DNA from 4 places in the Pseudomonas sp. B21-028 genome. Region 1 is predicted to be linked to each of the others. Evidence: predicted binding sites of a transcription regulator. Region 1 holds the regulator's gene; each other region holds the start of a gene.
What was found. Region 1 encodes FliA, which starts transcription of late flagellar genes. Its sites were predicted from a motif close to CTAAAGTTTNNNNNNNNNNNGCCGNTAA; they were not measured.

Region 1 (4,211 bases):
TGCCTTTGCCGTGCAGATCGTCGAGCAGCGATTCGAATTCCTGATCGGTGATCAGGTCGCTACCGGCCGCTGCGGCGGCAGGCTTGCCCGGAGCAGGCGTGGAGGCAATGGCCGACTCCAGGGCGTCAACGGCAAAAGTACCCTTGCCGTGCAGCTGATCGAGCAAGGCTTCGAATTCATCGTCGGTGATGTCGGAGCTGTCGCCCGCGGCTTTCGGCGCGGCAGGGGCTGGTGGCGGGACAACCGCATCGACGGCGAACTGGCCCTTGCCGTGCAGTTGATCGAGCAGTGACTCGAACTCCGCATCGGTGATTTCATCGCTGGCCGCGCCGGCATCGGCGGGCGCGGCAGCTACCGGAGCCTGGGCCTGGGCCTGAGCTTCGGCCTTGACGGCACTCAGGGAGTCCAGCAGCTGTTCGAATTCGTTATCGGTAATATCGCCCGATTCCTCGGCGACCGGCTCCTCGGCAACGGGTTCTTCAACCGTGGTCTCGACTGGAGCGGCTTCGTCAGCCGATTGCGGCTCGGCCAGGCGCGACAGCGCGGCGAGCAACTCAGGGGTGGCGGCGGTGATCGGCGAACGGTCACGCACCTCGTTGAACATGCTGTTGACCGCATCCAGCGCTTCGAGCACCACGTCCATCAATTCCGAATCCACGCGACGCTCACCCTTGCGCAGGATGTCGAACACGTTCTCGGCAATGTGGCAGCACTCCACCAGCTCGTTGAGCTGAAGGAAGCCGGCGCCTCCTTTTACAGTGTGGAAACCGCGAAAGATTGCATTGAGCAAATCCGCATCATCCGGTCGGCTTTCCAGCTCGACCAATTGCTCGGACAGTTGCTCTAGAATCTCGCCGGCCTCAACCAGGAAATCCTGAAGGATCTCTTCATCGGCGCCGAAGCTCATTAATGGGGTGCTCCTAAAACAGGGCTAAAATCCAAGGCTGGACAGCAAATCGTCCACATCGTCCTGACCGGACATAACGTCTTCTCTTTTATCGGCATGAATTTGCGGACCTTCACCCTGAGAGAGATGTTTTTGTGGATCTTTTTCAGCAAGTATCGCTTCACGGTCGTGTTCGATGCCCGCAAAGCGATCGACCTGGCTGGCCATCAACACCAGTTTGAGCAGATTGCTTTCGACTTCGGTGACCAATTGGGTGACGCGCTTGATCACCTGGCCGGTCAGGTCCTGATAGTCCTGGGCCAGCAGAATATCGTTGAGGTTGCTCGCGACAGAGCGGTTATCGGCGCTGCTGCGTGTCAGAAAACCGTCGACCCGACGCGCCAGGTCCCGGAACTCTTCCGCGCCGACTTCACGACGCATGAAACGGCCCCAGTCGACGCTCAAGGCCTGGGCTTCATCGCCAAGGCCATTGACCAGCGGCGTGGCACTTTCCACCAGGTCCATGGTGCGGTTGGCGGCAGCCTCGGTCAGCTTGACCACGTAGGACAGCCGCTCGGTCGCGTCAGTGATCTGCGAGACCTCTTCGGCCTGGGGCATGTTCGGATCGATCTGGAAGTTGACGATCGCGCTGTGCAACTCACGGGTGAGCTTGCCGACTTCCTGGTACAGGCCACGATCCCGGGTCTGATTGAGCTCGTGGATCATCTGGACAGCATCGCCGAAACGACCTTTTTCAAGGCTGTCGACCAGTTCGCGGGCATGTTTTTTCAGGGTCGATTCGAAATCGCCCATTGAAGCTTCATTATTCTCCATAGCTCCCCCGTGGCGCCGTTAACCGATGCGTTCGAAGATCTTTTCGATCTTTTCTTTCAACGCCTGGGCCGTGAAGGGTTTGACCACATAGCCGTTCACACCGGCTTGGGCCGCTTCGATGATCTGCTCGCGCTTGGCTTCGGCGGTGACCATCAGCACCGGCAGGTGCTTGAGTTTTTCATCGGCGCGCACATGGCGCAGCAAGTCGATACCGGTCATGCCAGGCATGTTCCAGTCAGTCACCAGAAAGTCGATGCTCCCGCTGTTGAGAACCGGGATGGCAGTGGTGCCATCGTCGGCCTCGACCGTGTTGGTGAACCCAAGGTCACGCAACAGGTTTTTTATGATCCGCCGCATCGTTGAAAAGTCATCAACGATGAGGATTTTCATGTTCTTGTCCAATTCGACCTCCAAGCAGTCTTAAACGCGTACAGCACCTGAACGCGCCATTTCAATCAATCCGGTACAGCATTCGACAACGGTGCGGGACGCAACGGATCGAGACTGCGCAACACGTGCCACGCAAACCCTGTCAGCAACCTCCCCGCACCGACTGTCAGCGCGCTCGCCACTCCCCCAAACGCCCCCGCAAACGGGCGGCGCACTGGCTGTGTAACTGACTGACCCGCGATTCGCTGACCCCCAGGACCTCACCGATTTCCTTGAGGTTCAGCTCTTCGTCGTAGTACAGCGCCAAGACCAGTCGCTCACGCTCCGGCAAATTGGCAATCGCATCGGCCAGCGCGCTCTGGAAACGTTCGTCTTCCAGGTCACGCGCAGGCTCCATGTGCGTACTCGCGCCATCCTCATGCAGCCCTTCATGATCGCCGTCCTGCAACAGGTCGTCGAAACTGAACAGACGGCTGCCCAAGGTATCGTTCAAAATCCCGTAATAATCATCGAGACTCAACTGGAGTTCGGCCGCAACTTCGTGATCTTTAGCGTCTCGTCCGGTTTTCGCTTCAATAGCGCGAATGGCGTCACTGACCATGCGGGTATTGCGGTGTACCGAACGGGGCGCCCAATCGCCCTTGCGGACTTCGTCGAGCATCGCGCCGCGAATGCGAATGCCGGCGTAGGTCTCGAAACTGGCGCCCTTGCTCGCGTCGTATTTGTTAGCCACTTCGAGCAGGCCAATCATGCCTGCCTGGATCAGGTCTTCGACCTGGACACTGGCCGGCAACCGCGCCAGCAAGTGATAGGCGATGCGCTTGACCAGGGGCGCGTATCGCTCGATCAACTCGTATTGGGCGTCCCGTGCCGATTTCTTGTAGAGGTGGTTGTAACCGCTGGCTGTCATAACACGGGCCCTGCTGTTTGTTGCACGAGACGCTCGACGAAAAATTCCAGGTGCCCGCGTGGGTTGGCCGGCAGTGGCCAGGTATCGACCTTCTGGGCGATTGCCTTGAACGCCAGCGCGCATTTGGAACGGGGAAAGGCTTCATAGACGGCACGTTGCTTCTGGACCGCCTTGCGTACGCTTTCGTCGTACGGCACGGCGCCAACGTACTGCAGGGCAACGTCCAGGAAGCGATCGGTGACCTTGGTCAACTTGGCGAACAGGTTGCGCCCTTCCTGCGGGCTCTGGGCCATGTTGGCCAGGACGCGGAAGCGGTTCATGCCGTAATCGCGGTTCAATAGCTTGATCAGGGCGTAGGCGTCGGTGATGGAGGTAGGCTCGTCGCAGACCACCAGCAGCACTTCCTGGGCGGCGCGCACGAAGCTGACGACCGAATCACCGATGCCCGCCGCCGTGTCGATCACCAGCACATCGAGGTTGTCGCCGATGTCGCTGAATGCCTGGATCAGGCCGGCGTGCTGGGCCGGGGTCAGATGAACCATGCTCTGGGTGCCGGAGGCGGCCGGCACGATGCGAATCCCGCCCGGCCCCTGCAACAACACGTCGCGCAGTTCGCAGCGGCCTTCGATCACGTCCGCCAGCGTGCGTTTGGGTGTGAGCCCCAGCAGCACGTCGACGTTTGCCAGGCCCAGGTCGGCGTCCAGCAGCATGACCCGTCGGCCAAGCTCTGCCAGAGCCAGGGACAAGTTCACTGACACGTTAGTCTTGCCGACGCCACCTTTGCCGCCGGTCACCGCGATCACCTGTACGGGATGCATGCTGCCCATGTTCGTTCTTTACCTGTCTTACTTAGACGGAGGCCACATTACTGGCTGCGCGTTCACATACGGAACATTGCCTGGCAGACCATCGATGTAGGTACAAAAAATATTCATGATTACCTCAGCCAACCTGCTTGGTCGGGCTGTGGTAGATATCAGCGAACATGTCAGCCATGGCTTCTTCGCTGGGTTCGTCCTGCATTTGCACACTCACGGCACGGCTGACCAGTTGGTGGCGACGCGGCAGATGCAAATCATCCGGGATCCGCGGCCCATCGGTCAGGTACGCCACCGGCAGATCGTGACCGATCGCCAGGCTCAATACCTCGCCCAGGCTTGCCGTTTCGTCCAGCTTGGTCAGGATGCAACC
Region 2 (4,211 bases), 1.9 Mb from region 1:
TTGTTCATGACGGCGGTCTCCGGTAGATCCCCCTGTGAAAGCTTAGTGGGCGTTCACAGGGGGCAGCGGGGGTAGCCATCTCATTAGTTGTTTTGGGTAGCCTCAGGCTTTGCGTTCGCCACCGATTCCCTGTGGGAGCGAGCTTGCCCGCGAAGGCGTCGGGTCAGTTGATGAGATGTCGACTGACCCACCGCCATCGCGGGCAAGCCTCACTCCCACAGTTGTTTTGGGTAGCCTCAGGTTTTGTGTTCGCCACCGATTCCCTGTGGGAGCGAGCCTGCTCGCGATGGCGTCGGGTCAGTGATGAAGATGTCGGCTAATCCACCGCTATCGCGAGCAGGCTCGCTCCCACAATGCTTCTTGTTGGCTGACTCTCACTCCGCCAACAACACCGCCGCATCGAACCCCACCCGCAGATTGCCCCAATGGCGGCCGTCGAAGAAGAACGGGACGTCGATCTCGGTCATGATTTCCCCGGTATCGCGCAGGTAGGTCTGGAGCAGGAAGCGCTGGACGTTGCCCGCCGCGCGCAGGCCGATGGGGTCGTTGAAGATGCGTTTGTTGCGGCACACCGGGAGGTCGACGGCGCGGTCACCGGTGGGTGGTTTCGACACCCAGCTGTTGTTCACCGGGCAATAGCCCTTGGTGTCGACGATGAACGAGACCTTGCCGCCTGGTGTGCTGCGGGTGAGGGCGTCGCAGGCTTCCTGGCAGACCTGGGCAAAGCGTTCGGTGTAGCCGGTCATGTACTGCTTGGGATCGGTGCCGGGTACCAACTGGTAATTCTGGTCGAACAGGTTGACGCCCTCGCGGTGCAGTGCCTCCAGGCGTACCTGGAGAGTGTCGCGGCACTGACTGGCGCGGGTGATGGCCGCATCCAGCTTGCCGTGGCCGAGCACGAACCGGCCCAGTAGCGCCTGTACCTTTTCAGCGACACCGGACAGGTCACGGGTAGCGGTCGCCGAATGCTGCATGCGCTGATCGATCGACTGGCTGTCGGCGTGGATCCGGGTGACCCGTTCGTTGATGCCGGTGTTGGTATCGGCGAACTGCTGGATGTGCCCGGCGATGTCGGCCAACTTGCCGTTGGTGGATTCGAAGTCGACGATCATGCTCTCGAAGTGGCCGGAGGCACGCTCCACGACTTTCTGGGTTTCCCGGGCGTTGTGGCTGATCTGGGTGGTCTGTTCGTGGGTGGAGCCGACCTCCTCGAGCATGGCGTCAATGTTGCGCGAGATGTCGTCCGTGGCCCGGCTGACGTTCTGCGCCAGGGTCCGCACTTCATCGGCCACCACGGCGAAGCCCCGGCCGCTCTCGCCGGCACGGGCGGCTTCGATGGCGGCGTTGAGGGCCAGGAGGTTGGTCTGGGCAGAGATCTGCTGGATCAGGCCGACGATGGACTTGATGCTCGATGAACGCTGGTTCAGGGCGCCCACCAGCGTCGCGAACTCATTGAGGCCGCCGGCAATTTCGCCGATGCTGCCGGTCACCTCCAGCAGTTCGGCATAGGAATCGCGGGCCATGCTCAGGTTCTGGGCGGTGGTGTTGGAGATGCCCTGGGTCTGGCGCGAGACTTCTTCGATACGGTCCACGGCGGAGTTGCTCTGCTCCATCACTTCCTTGGCGAAACGTGCCTGGTGGGTGGCACTGTCGCTGGAATCGCTGATGTTCTTGAGCGAGCGCGCCGACTCGACGGCGATGTGCACGGTGAGCGCCTGGACGTTGCTGATGATTTCCCGCTGCTTGGCCAGGAAACGGTTGCAGGTGCTGGCCAACACGCGGATTTCGTCATGGGTCACCAGCGGCAGGTCCCTGGACAGGTCGCCTTCGCCGTTGGCTATTTCCTCCAGTGCCCGGGTCATGGCGGTGACGGGGCGCACGATGAGGTGGCGAAAGTACCAGACCATGAAGTTGATCATGCACAGTGTCAGGAGTGCCCCGAACAACAGGGCCTGGGTCAGGCTGTCGAGCCGACCCTCGATCTGTCCCAGCAGGGCGGTGTCTAGCTGCGCGTTACGCAACTGCACCACAATGTCGGTACGGGCGCTGAGGGCTACCCAGTACAGCAACCCGCTGACGGCGACCAGCAGGAAAAGGCTTGAGAGTTTCCTGGTGAGCGTATCGAAGAAGTGCATTTCGATGGACTCGTACAAAGCCTTCAACGTCTGCATGCCATAGCTCCTGGGCAAAATAATCTCTCAATGGAATACATTCGACCGCTAGGGCCAAAGCTTTAGTGCGTTGGGGCGTTTTGATATCACTTTGGCCACTTTGTTTGTTTGGTGTACGGAGAATCTGTGGGAGCGAGCCTGCTCGCGATGAGGGCGTCACATCCAAACAGGGTGTGACTGATACGCCGCTATCGCAAGCAGGCTCGCTCCCACAGGGGTTCGCCGCGGCAATAAGGTCCTGGAAAACATTTACTGGGAATCATTCTCAAAGTATATTCACTCGCATTAACATCCCCTGTGAGTGCCGCGTCTTGAATCGTTTCACCCCTCCTGCGAATCGCAACGTCTTCATCAAGTGTGTATTGCCGACTTTGTCCTGCTGCTTCATCGCCAGCCCGCTGTGGGCCCAGGATGTAATCCAACTGCCCACCACGGACATCCAGGGCAGTCGCGTCACTCAAGATGAGGTCTACACGGCATCGCAAGCCAGCACGGCGAGCAAAAGCGATGTCCCGATCAAGGAAGAGGCGCAATCGATCAATGTGGTGCCCCGGCAGACCCTGGACGATTATCAGGTGCGCTCACTGGGCGATGCGATGAAGTTCGTCAGCGGCGTCAGCCAGGGCAATACCCTGGGTGGTTCGCGGGACTCGCTGATCAAGCGTGGTTTCGGCACCAACGACGATGGCTCGATCCTGCGCGACGGCGTGCGTTCTAACCTGGGACACAACTTCAGTGCCACCACCGAACGGGTCGAAGTGCTCAAGGGCCCGGCCTCGATGCTGTATGGCGCGCTGGAGCCTGGCGGCCTGGTCAACATCATCAGCAAAAAGCCCGAATACACTCAAAGCACCACGCTGAGCGGCTCGGCCTACAGCGAAGGCGGCGGCACCCTGGCCGTGGACACCACCGGGCCGCTGGGCGATACCGGGCTGGCGTATCGGTTGGTTGCCGAGCGTGGTCATGAAGATTACTGGCGCAACTATGGTGTGAATGAGAGCACCCTGGTCGCGCCGTCCCTGGCCTGGACCGGAGAGCGGGCTTCGTTGAACCTGAGCTATGAGTACAACGAATATTCCAACCCGTTTGACCGTGGGACGGTGTTCACCGACGGGCATCCGGCGGATATCGATTATGACAAGCGTCTCGACGAGCGCTGGACCAGGAGCGTGGGGATTCGTGAGACGGCGACGGCACGTTTCGAGTATGAGCTGAGCGAGGCGTGGAAGACTCGGGTGACTTATGGCTGGAACAATGACCGCTACAGTCTTTCGATTGCGCAGCCCGACACTCTGACGGGAAATCTATTGAGTCGAAAGGCCAATGGTGCTCATTACGACGACGAAACCCGCTATGCCAGTTGGGATTTCATGGGTAAGCAGGAGCTGTTCGGTCAGCGCCATGATCTGCTGATCGGTGTCGATAATCAGGTGTCCGATCAATACCGTGGCAAGACCTACCGTGGCACTGCACAAGGAGGGTTCGATATCACCGCGCCGGTTTATGGTGGCCTGGCAGAGCCAAGCAAGATAAATGCTGCGCAAAGCAACCTGAGTAACAAACTGACTTCCAGCTCCGTTTACCTGAAGGACAACTGGCACCTGGATGATCGGTGGATTCTCGTATTTGGCGGACGCTACCAGCATTACGATCAGTTCAGTGAAACGGGAATGATCAAGCGAGTGCCTGTTCGCGACGATAACGGCGATGCCTTTGTTCCGTTTCTTGGACTGGTCTACAAGGCGGATGAAACCTTGTCCCTGTACGGGAATTACAGCCGTTCGTTCAAGCCCAACGATACCGTCGATGACAACCTCAGCACTTTCAAGCCGGAGGAGGGGCGCAGTTATGAAATCGGTGCCAAATATGATCCTCTGCCTGGGCTGAATATCAATCTCGCCTTGTTCGATATCGAAAAAAAGAATGTGGTAACCAACACGGTGGTCGGTGGGAAAACCATTGCAGAAGCCGCCGGCAAGGTCGGCTCCCAAGGCCTGGAACTCGACATCACCGGACGTCTCGCCGAACGCTGGGACCTGA
Region 3 (4,211 bases), 1.3 Mb from region 1:
GAAGACCTCAAACAGGTCCCGGTGCTCGGAGCCCTTGAGAGCGATCGTCTGGTGCATCTGCGCCTGCACAGCACCGACGGGCAGATCGCTGAATTGGCCCTCGAGGCCCGCCTGGGCATTGACGATTTCATTGTCCGTCACGCCTGCGTCCTCGCCGGCCTGGGCTTTACCTTGTTGCCGAGCATGTATTGCGAGCAGGAGCTGAAGGACGGCACACTGGTGGAATTGTTACCGGGATGGTCGCTGCCCGATGGCTGGCTGCAGGCGGTCTATCCCCATCGCCGGGGCATGTTGCCGGCGGTACGCGCATGGCTTGACCATCTGGTGGAAGCCTTCAATCGGTGTGGAGAAAGGACGTTATGAGTTTGAGCGAAGAGGACGTCGCACGGTTCTGCCTGGGCTTGCCTGGCGCCAGGGAAGATTACAAATGGGGTGGCGTGCGGGTGTTTTCCATCGCCGGGAACAAGATGTTCGCCCTGCAGGGGCTGCGCAGCGACTCATTGGCGTTCAAGGTCGACAAGGATCTGTTCCTGGGACATTGCGACCGACCGGGCATCCATCCCGCCCCGTACCTGGCGCGAGCGCAATGGATCATCATGCACACGCCCTACCCCTTGGGGGCTGAAGAACTGCATGGCCTGCTGCGGCGCTCCCACCAACTGGTGGTCAGCAAGCTGCCCAAGCGCACGCAGGTCGGTTTGCTATTGCCGTGATATTAAACCCAGGCCAGCAGATGACCGCCCAGGAACAGCTGGTCGACCCAGAACGCCTGATGCAGCAGCACGATGAACCAGAACACCACCTGGAACGACACCTTGCGGGTCTTGTGTCGAAAGACCTGCTGGGCCAGCAACGCCCCGGGCCAACCGCCGGCCAGCTCCACGGCGTGCAGTACGTTCTCGGGGGTGCGCCAGGCGTCGGAGCGCGCCTTGCGCTTGTCACTCCAGTACAGCAGGAACGCCACGACGCTGACGATCCCATAGGCCGTCAACGGCACCCATGACGCCTCCTGCAACCCGAGCAGCAGCGAGCCCGTCAGCGGCAGTGCGCACAGCAGCCCGAACACGATCAACTTGAGCCGCAGGTTCTGCACCGCTCCACCGGTATTGCCGGCAGTGTGTCTGCGTACGCCCGAATCATTCATGGATGGGCCGTCGTCCAGTCGACCCAACCGAATTGCCAGGTCGCCAGGATCAACAAGCCGAACACGATCCGATACCAGGCGAACACCGCGTAGCTGTGGCTGGCGATGAACCGCAGCAGTCCCCTGACCGCGATCATGGCGAAGATGAACGCGGTGACAAAACCGATGGCGAACACCGGGAAATCCGCCGGTACGAAGAGTGCGCGGTATTTGTAGCCCGAGTAGACAGCCGCGCCCACCATGGTCGGCATGGCCAGGAAGAAGGAGAACTCGGTCGCGGTCTTGCGCGAAAGTCCGAACAGCAACCCGCCAATGATGGTCGATCCGGAACGGGAGGTACCGGGAATCATCGCCAGGCATTGGGCCAGACCGACCTTGAGCGCGTCTTTCCAGGTGATCTCGTCCACCGTTTCGGCGTGCACCTCATGCTGGCGCCGCTCAGCCCACAGCATGACAAAACCACCCACCACCAGCGCGGCGGCCACGGTGATGGGGTTGAACAGGTATTCGTGGATCAGATCGGCAAACAGCACGCCCAGCACCACGGCGGGCAGGAAGGCCACCAGCAGGTTAGCGGTAAACCGCCGGGCACCGGGTTGGGTGGGCAAACCCAGTACCACGTCGAAGATCTTGCGCCGGAACTCCCAGACCACCGCCAGGATCGCCCCCAACTGGATGATGATGTTGAACGCCATGGCCCGTTCCCCACCGAACCCAAGCAAGTCGGCGGCAATGATCTGGTGTCCCGTGCTGGAAATCGGCAGGAACTCCGTCAGACCTTCTACAATGCCAAGAATCAATGCCTGAAAGGCCGTCCACAAATCCATTCATCCCCCAAGAAAGGCCCTGTCAGGCAGAGCCCAATCGATAATCAAGTGTCATGCCAGTGCGCGCAGCGGGTGCACGATACCTGCGCCCTTGCCCAAAAAACCAATGAAAAATCAAAGACAGCCTCAGGTTTTGCGTTGCGAGGCCGAAATCCTATCAGACAAGCCCTCATAACGCCGCCGCGTTATGACCCAGGGGGCGATCCACCGGCCGTGGATGACAAGAACAAGAAACTGGAGTGACAGCGTATGAATAGCTTGCGCAATGTGTCGATCAGCCGACGCTTGTGGCTCATCCTCGTCGTGGCCATCTTGATGGTATTCACGTTGGGTGCCTTGATGCTGAAACAGATCCACGGCGATCTCTATCAAGCCAAGGTGCAGAAAACCGAACATGTGGTCCAGACCGCCAGTGGCGTGCTGAGCTATTACCATGGCCTGGAAACCGCTGGCACCCTGACCCGCGAAGCGGCCCAGAAGCAGGCTCTCAGTGCCGTGCGTGGCCTGCGCTACAACGAGACAGACTATTTCTGGATCAATGACCTGACACCGGTCATGGTCATGCACCCCACCAACCCGAAGCTCGAAGGCCAGAACCTCTCGGCGGTCCGCGACCCGAACGGTTTCGCGCTGTTCAACGAGATGGTCACCATCGCCAAGGCCAAGGGCGCCGGGATGGTGAACTATCTGTGGCCGAAACCGGGGGCCGAGGCACCGGTCGCGAAAACCTCCTACGTCAAACTGTTCGAACCCTGGGGCTGGATCATCGGCTCGGGCGTGTACGTGGATGACGTGCAGGCCGAGTTCCAGGCTCAACTGATCAAGGCCTCGCTGGTCGGCTTGTCGATCGTATTGATCATGAGCCTGCTGCTGACTCTGATCGTGCGCAGCATCGTGCGTCCTCTGCAGGAAACGGTGAATGCCATGGCCAATATTGCCAGCGGTGAAAGCGACCTGACCCGCACCCTCGACACCCATGGCCAGGATGAAGTCACCCAACTGGCGCGACACTTCAACGCGTTTACCACCAAGTTGCGCCAAGTAATAAGCCAATTGCAGGACTCGGCCAGAGCGCTGGGGCAATCGTCCAATGAACTGGGGAGCGACGCCGCCCAGGCCCAGGAACGCAGCCAGCAGCAATCGCAACAGATGGAGCTGGTGGCCACGGCCATCAACGAAGTGACCTATGGCGTGCAGGACGTCGCCAAGAACGCTGAACACGCCGCCAGTGAAATGCGCGACGCCGAATCCCAGGCCCAGCAGGGCCAGGTCAACATCGACGGCAGCTTGCAGCAGATCGACCGTCTGTCCCAGACCATCGACCAGGCGGTGGAGGTGATTCGCACCCTGGCCAGCGAAAGCACCCAGATCGGCAGCGTACTGGAGGTGATCCGCTCCATTGCCGAGCAGACCAACCTGCTGGCCCTCAACGCCGCGATCGAGGCCGCTCGCGCCGGGGAACAGGGCCGGGGCTTTGCCGTGGTGGCCGATGAGGTGAGGTTGCTGGCCCAGCGCACACAGAAGTCCACCGCCGAGATCCAGGGGATGATCGAACGCCTGCAGACTCACTCCGAAGCCGCGGTGAAAGTCATCAGCGACAGCAGCCGCGCCTCGCAACTGACCATCGAACAGGCCGGCCTGGCGGGCGCCAGCCTCAATGCCATCGGCCAGGCCCTGCGCAATCTCAACAGCCTGAACGCCTCCATCGCCAGTGCAACCCTGCAACAGGCCCACGTGGTAGAGGACATCAACCAGAACGTCACCCAAGCCGCCGGCCTTTCCCACAGCACCGCCATCGCGGCGGAACAGTCGAGCCTGGCCAGCACACGCCTCAAGGCACTGAGCGAACAGCTTAACGGCCTGCTCAAACAGTTCCGGGTCTAAGGGCAACGCTTGCATCCAGCGCGGATGCAAGCTGACCCACTGCTATCGCGAGCAGGCTAGCTCCCACAGGTTTCGCTGGAGACCACAGATCCTGCGATCAACCTGGAACCCCTGTGGGAGCCGGGTTTGCCCGCGATAACGCCGGCACATCCAATACACCTGTAACAGACACACCGCCTTCGCGGGCAAGCCCGCTCCTACAGGTTTCTCTGGCAACCACAGATCCTGCAATCAACCTGGAACCCTGTGGGAGCGAGCCTGCTCGCGAAGCGGCGGCCCAGCCGTCTGGCCCCTGATCGTCACCCACCGTCGGTCGCCCCTCCCACACAACGCCCTTGACGACTTACCAGGTTCTG
Region 4 (4,211 bases), 1.8 Mb from region 1:
CCGGCGAGCACCGCGTATTCGACGAACAGACGCGGCTGGAGATCATCGATGAAGTGAGCGGCGAGGTTATCGAAGCCTGTGACCGCCCAGGCAACCTGGTGGTGACCAACTTCACCCGGACCCTGATGCCGATGGTGCGTTATCCCGTGGGGGACCGGGCCTGTTGGCGAGAGCCTGTCGGCACTCCACGACGCAAGTTCGAACTGGCGGGACGTAGCGCGCAGAGCCAGCGGGTACGGGTCGGCGTGGTTTCGCTGTTTCCGCAGCGGATCAGCGAGATCATTCGGGACATTGGCGGCGAACTCCAATGGCAACTGATCATCGAGCCCGTCGAAAACAATGACCGTGTGGTGCTCAAATGGGTACCCGATCATCCGTCGAGCCTCTGCGGGTCATTGTCCCAGGCGCTGGAACTCGCTTTGATCCAGCAGCATCCGGGCATCGATCAACTCGTTCTGCATGTCCAAGCCTGCCAGGCGCAGGATCTGGAGCGCCACCCACGCTCCGGCAAACACTTGCAGGTCGTCGATCGCCGGGGCTATGGCCCGATGGCAGCGAGGCACGTCAGATGAGTGCCCTGGTCATCAGGCCGTTCAGGCCCGCCGACGCCATTGGAATCAGCGAACTGTTCCGCCGGGTATACGGGGATCACTATGTTTCGCCAGACGTCTACGTGCCCCACATGATTTGCCAGCACCACCAGCATCGACACTGGTTTTCCATGGTCGCCGTGCTGGAGGAGCGGGTGGTTGGCCACGCCGCGTTGTGCCGACCTGCGGCGAACCGGGAGGATGCCGAGCTGGCGCTGATGGCAGTGGACCCGGCGCTGCAAGGCAGTCAGATTGCTACCCGCCTGGGCCGGCAGCTACTGGATCGCTGCAAGGATCTCGGCCTCGTCAGGCTGTCCATCAAACAGGTCACCAGCCACCTCTATAGCCAACGACTGGCACAACGACTCGGTTTCCATGACATGGGACTGATGCCCGACCATGTGCCCTCGCCATTCTCCGCGACCCAAACCGAGGCCCAAACCGAGACCATAGTGGTCGGCTGTCAGGTGATGGGCGACCATCGCCGGCCGTTGCCCGACGTGCAATGGCCTGCCCCGTGCCAATGGCTGATGGCGCCCCTGGCTGCACAATTCGGCACCACCTTCGACGACGCACCTGCCCCGATGCAGCCGCTGCAGATCAGCTCATTACCCGGGCGCATCGACGTCATCGCCGGACACATGAGCCGGCACCTGGCCAGACAACTGCAACGCTTGCCGGCCCACTGGTCGATCGCGGTACGACTCGGACTGCGCCGCCAATTTCCCGAGGACTACCGACGGTTGATGACTGCCGGATTCATTTTTACCGGCATGGTGCCCGCCGAAGGCGAGCTGAACTGGCAGGCGCTGTTTCACCGTGGCGCGCTGGCTCGCCACCTGGACTTGCATGCGGAGCCGATGCAACGACTGCACGATGAGTTGCAGTTCCATACGCGGAACTGGAGAGGCAGGCAGTCCAGTTCGGCAGCGTGACAGGGGCAACGTTGGCGACGAACGGTCCCCTCTGTCAAGCATGGAACATTCAAGCGCAATGGCGAGGAGCCGATACAGACATGTCTACCGTCCCAAAAGATGCCTTCGAGCAAGGAACTGTCCAATGCCCTCATTCCGCACCATTCAGGCTCGCTACACGCTGTTCCTGATCTTATTCATCCTGGTGTTGTCCTTCCTGACCGTCGTGGGCATCAGCTATCTGGTCGCGCCCAAGCTGCGCCAGACCGAAGAACAAGTCGCGCTCAATCGCATCGGCGAAGTCGCGGAGCAGATCCAGGGCGAGCTGAACAAAGTGCAGGCCCAGCAACGCAGCATTACCCAGACCATTCCGTTGCTCGACAGCGATGCCATCGACAAGGTACTCCCCGGCCTGGTGGATCAATATGGCGAACCGAAAGTCTTCGGTGGCGGGATCTGGCCGCTGCCCAACCAGCGAGCCGAAGGACGAAACAAATTCAGCACGTTCTGGCATCGCGACGGCTCCGGCAAACTGGTAGTCAACACGTTCTGGAACAGCGACGCCGCGCCGAACTATTACGAGCAGCCCTGGCACAAGGGCGGCATGGCCACCCCGCCCGGCAAATGCGCCTGGGCCGCCGCCTATAAAGATGACGCCAGCGCCGAACCGCGCACCAACTGTGCCATGGCCATCCAGAAAAACGGTGTGCCTTACGGCGTCTCCACCATCGACGTGACCCTGGGCTTCTTCAATGACCTGGTGGCGCGCAAGGAAGCCGACCTGAACGCCGAAATGCTGATTGTCGAAGGCGACGGCAAGATCATCAGCAACAGCTCGCGCATCAGCGGTCCGATCGTCCTCAAGAACATCAGCGAACTGGCGGCCACTTTGCCGTTTGCCGCTCAGGTCAAGGCGGGCCTGGCTCAGCGCGACCAGCCGTTGCAGCGGGTCGAATTCGACAACAAGGGCGAAGCCAGCACGTTCTTCATGCGCCCCATCGAAGGCACGCCCTGGTTCCTCGCCACCGCCTTGCCAACCCGCCTGATCACCGCTCAGCGCGATGATGTACTGAATACGCTCAGCCTGCTGCAGATCCCGATGGTCATCCTGCTGGTGCTGATGCAGTTGTACGCAATCCGCCAACTGACCGGCCGCATGAAGGTACTCAAGGGCAACATCGATGCGCTGTCCACCGGCGATGCCGACCTGACCCGACGCATCACCGTCCGCGCCGAGGACGAACTGGGAGCGATTGGTCATTCGGTCAACCGCTTCATCGTCTACCTGCAAGACATGATCAGTGAGGTTACCCAGGCCACCGGCGCCATGGCGTCGAGCCTGGACAACCTGCAGCGGACCTCGGCCCATACCAGCGAGATCCTGATGCGCCACGCCTCGGAAACCGACCAGACCGTGACCGCCATTACCCAGATGAGCTCGACGGCCGAGAGCGTGGCCCAGAACGCCGCCGAAACGGCTGCGTTCACCCAACGCGCCAACGAACACGCCGATCGCTCTCGTGTCGTGGTGGGCGAAGCCTCCAACAGCGTGGTGGCGTTGATCGATGAAGTCGCCGGCGCCACCCGCAAGGTCGAGAGCATGCAGCAGGACGCGCAACGCATCACCGAGATTCTCGGCGTGATCGGTGCCATTGCCGGACAGACCAACCTGCTGGCACTCAACGCCGCCATCGAAGCCGCCCGGGCCGGCGAACAAGGCCGCGGGTTTGCAGTAGTGGCCGACGAGGTCCGTGCCCTCGCCGCCCGCACCCAGGCCAGCACCTCGGAAATCAACGAAATGCTGACCCGCCTGACCCAAGGCGTGAGCTCGTCGGTTTTGGCGATGGAAAATACCCAGGCCAGTTGCCAGTCGGCTGCCGACGCGACCTCCCGGGTCAACAGCGGCCTGGATGAAATGGCCGGCTCCGTCGGCCAGATCAACAGCCTGAGCACCCAGATCGCCACTGCCGCCGAACAACAGAGCGCCGTGACCGAAGAAATCAACCGCAGCATGGTGCAGATCCGCCATATGGTGGAGGAACTGGTAGAAGGCGGACTGGCCAGCGAAAACAACACCCGACAACTGCTGGAAGCCAACAGTCGGGTGAATGCGATCATGGGACGGTTCAAGCTTCGCTGAGAACGGTTGCTCCCATGCAGCCCTGAAGGGCTCATGGGAGCACTCCCCTGTGGGAGCGAGCCTGCTCGCGATGGCGGTGGATCAGCTTGCATTGATGTCGAATGTTAAACCGCTATCGCGAGCAGGCTCGCTCCCACACTGGATCTTCAGTGGGCGAGCTGGCGAGCGGTGGCGACTATTCATTCCATCCACCTGACAATTCTGTCATCCGCCCCTCAGCACCCCGTCAGCTCGCAACCGCTACTCTGTTATCCTCCCGCCAACCTGCTCCACACGAGACCGCTTCCATGGCCAATCCCCTGCACCTGCTCGCCCTGAGCGCCCTGTTCGTCACCACCCTGGCCCAGGCGGCCACACCGACCACCATCGATGTGCACCGCGATGCCAACTGCGGCTGCTGCAAGAAATGGATTGCTCATCTGCAAGAGAACGGCTTCAAGGTCAACGACCATGTCGAAACCGATATGAGTTCAGTCAAGCAACGCCTGGGCGTGGCGCCCAACATGCGTTCCTGCCATACCGCCGAGATCAACGGCAAATTCGTCGAGGGCCACGTCCCTGCCGATC

Region 2: LOY35_RS16085 (methyl-accepting chemotaxis protein) is a predicted target of FliA. The motif match lies at 2,210-2,237, and genes of this name have one in related genera.
Region 3: LOY35_RS13530 (methyl-accepting chemotaxis protein) is a predicted target of FliA. The motif match lies at 2,097-2,124, and genes of this name have one in related genera.
Region 4: LOY35_RS15745 (methyl-accepting chemotaxis protein) is a predicted target of FliA. The motif match lies at 1,574-1,601, and genes of this name have one in related genera.

Annotation. Positions count from the first base shown of each region.
Region 1 covers NZ_CP087184.1:1,791,415-1,795,625, reverse strand. The annotation lists gene LOY35_RS08175 (chemotaxis protein CheA) at 1-907, opposite strand, end outside; gene LOY35_RS08170 (protein phosphatase CheZ) at 932-1,720, opposite strand; gene LOY35_RS08165 (chemotaxis response regulator CheY) at 1,739-2,110, opposite strand; gene fliA (RNA polymerase sigma factor FliA) at 2,277-3,020, opposite strand; gene fleN (flagellar synthesis regulator FleN) at 3,017-3,847, opposite strand; gene flhF (flagellar biosynthesis protein FlhF) at 3,963-4,211, opposite strand, start outside.
Region 2 covers NZ_CP087184.1:3,711,597-3,715,807, reverse strand. The annotation lists gene LOY35_RS16090 (IS110 family transposase) at 1-8, opposite strand, end outside; gene LOY35_RS16085 (methyl-accepting chemotaxis protein) at 375-2,171, opposite strand; gene LOY35_RS16080 (TonB-dependent siderophore receptor) at 2,483-4,211, shown strand, end outside.
Region 3 covers NZ_CP087184.1:3,106,915-3,111,125, reverse strand. The annotation lists gene LOY35_RS13550 (LysR substrate-binding domain-containing protein) at 1-363, shown strand, start outside; gene LOY35_RS13545 (MmcQ/YjbR family DNA-binding protein) at 360-713, shown strand; gene LOY35_RS13540 (DUF1294 domain-containing protein) at 716-1,144, opposite strand; gene LOY35_RS13535 (undecaprenyl-diphosphate phosphatase) at 1,141-1,971, opposite strand; gene LOY35_RS13530 (methyl-accepting chemotaxis protein) at 2,221-3,855, shown strand.
Region 4 covers NZ_CP087184.1:3,628,299-3,632,509, forward strand. The annotation lists gene LOY35_RS15735 (phenylacetate--CoA ligase family protein) at 1-572, shown strand, start outside; gene LOY35_RS15740 (GNAT family N-acetyltransferase) at 569-1,525, shown strand; gene LOY35_RS15745 (methyl-accepting chemotaxis protein) at 1,650-3,644, shown strand; gene LOY35_RS15750 (DUF411 domain-containing protein) at 3,932-4,211, shown strand, end outside.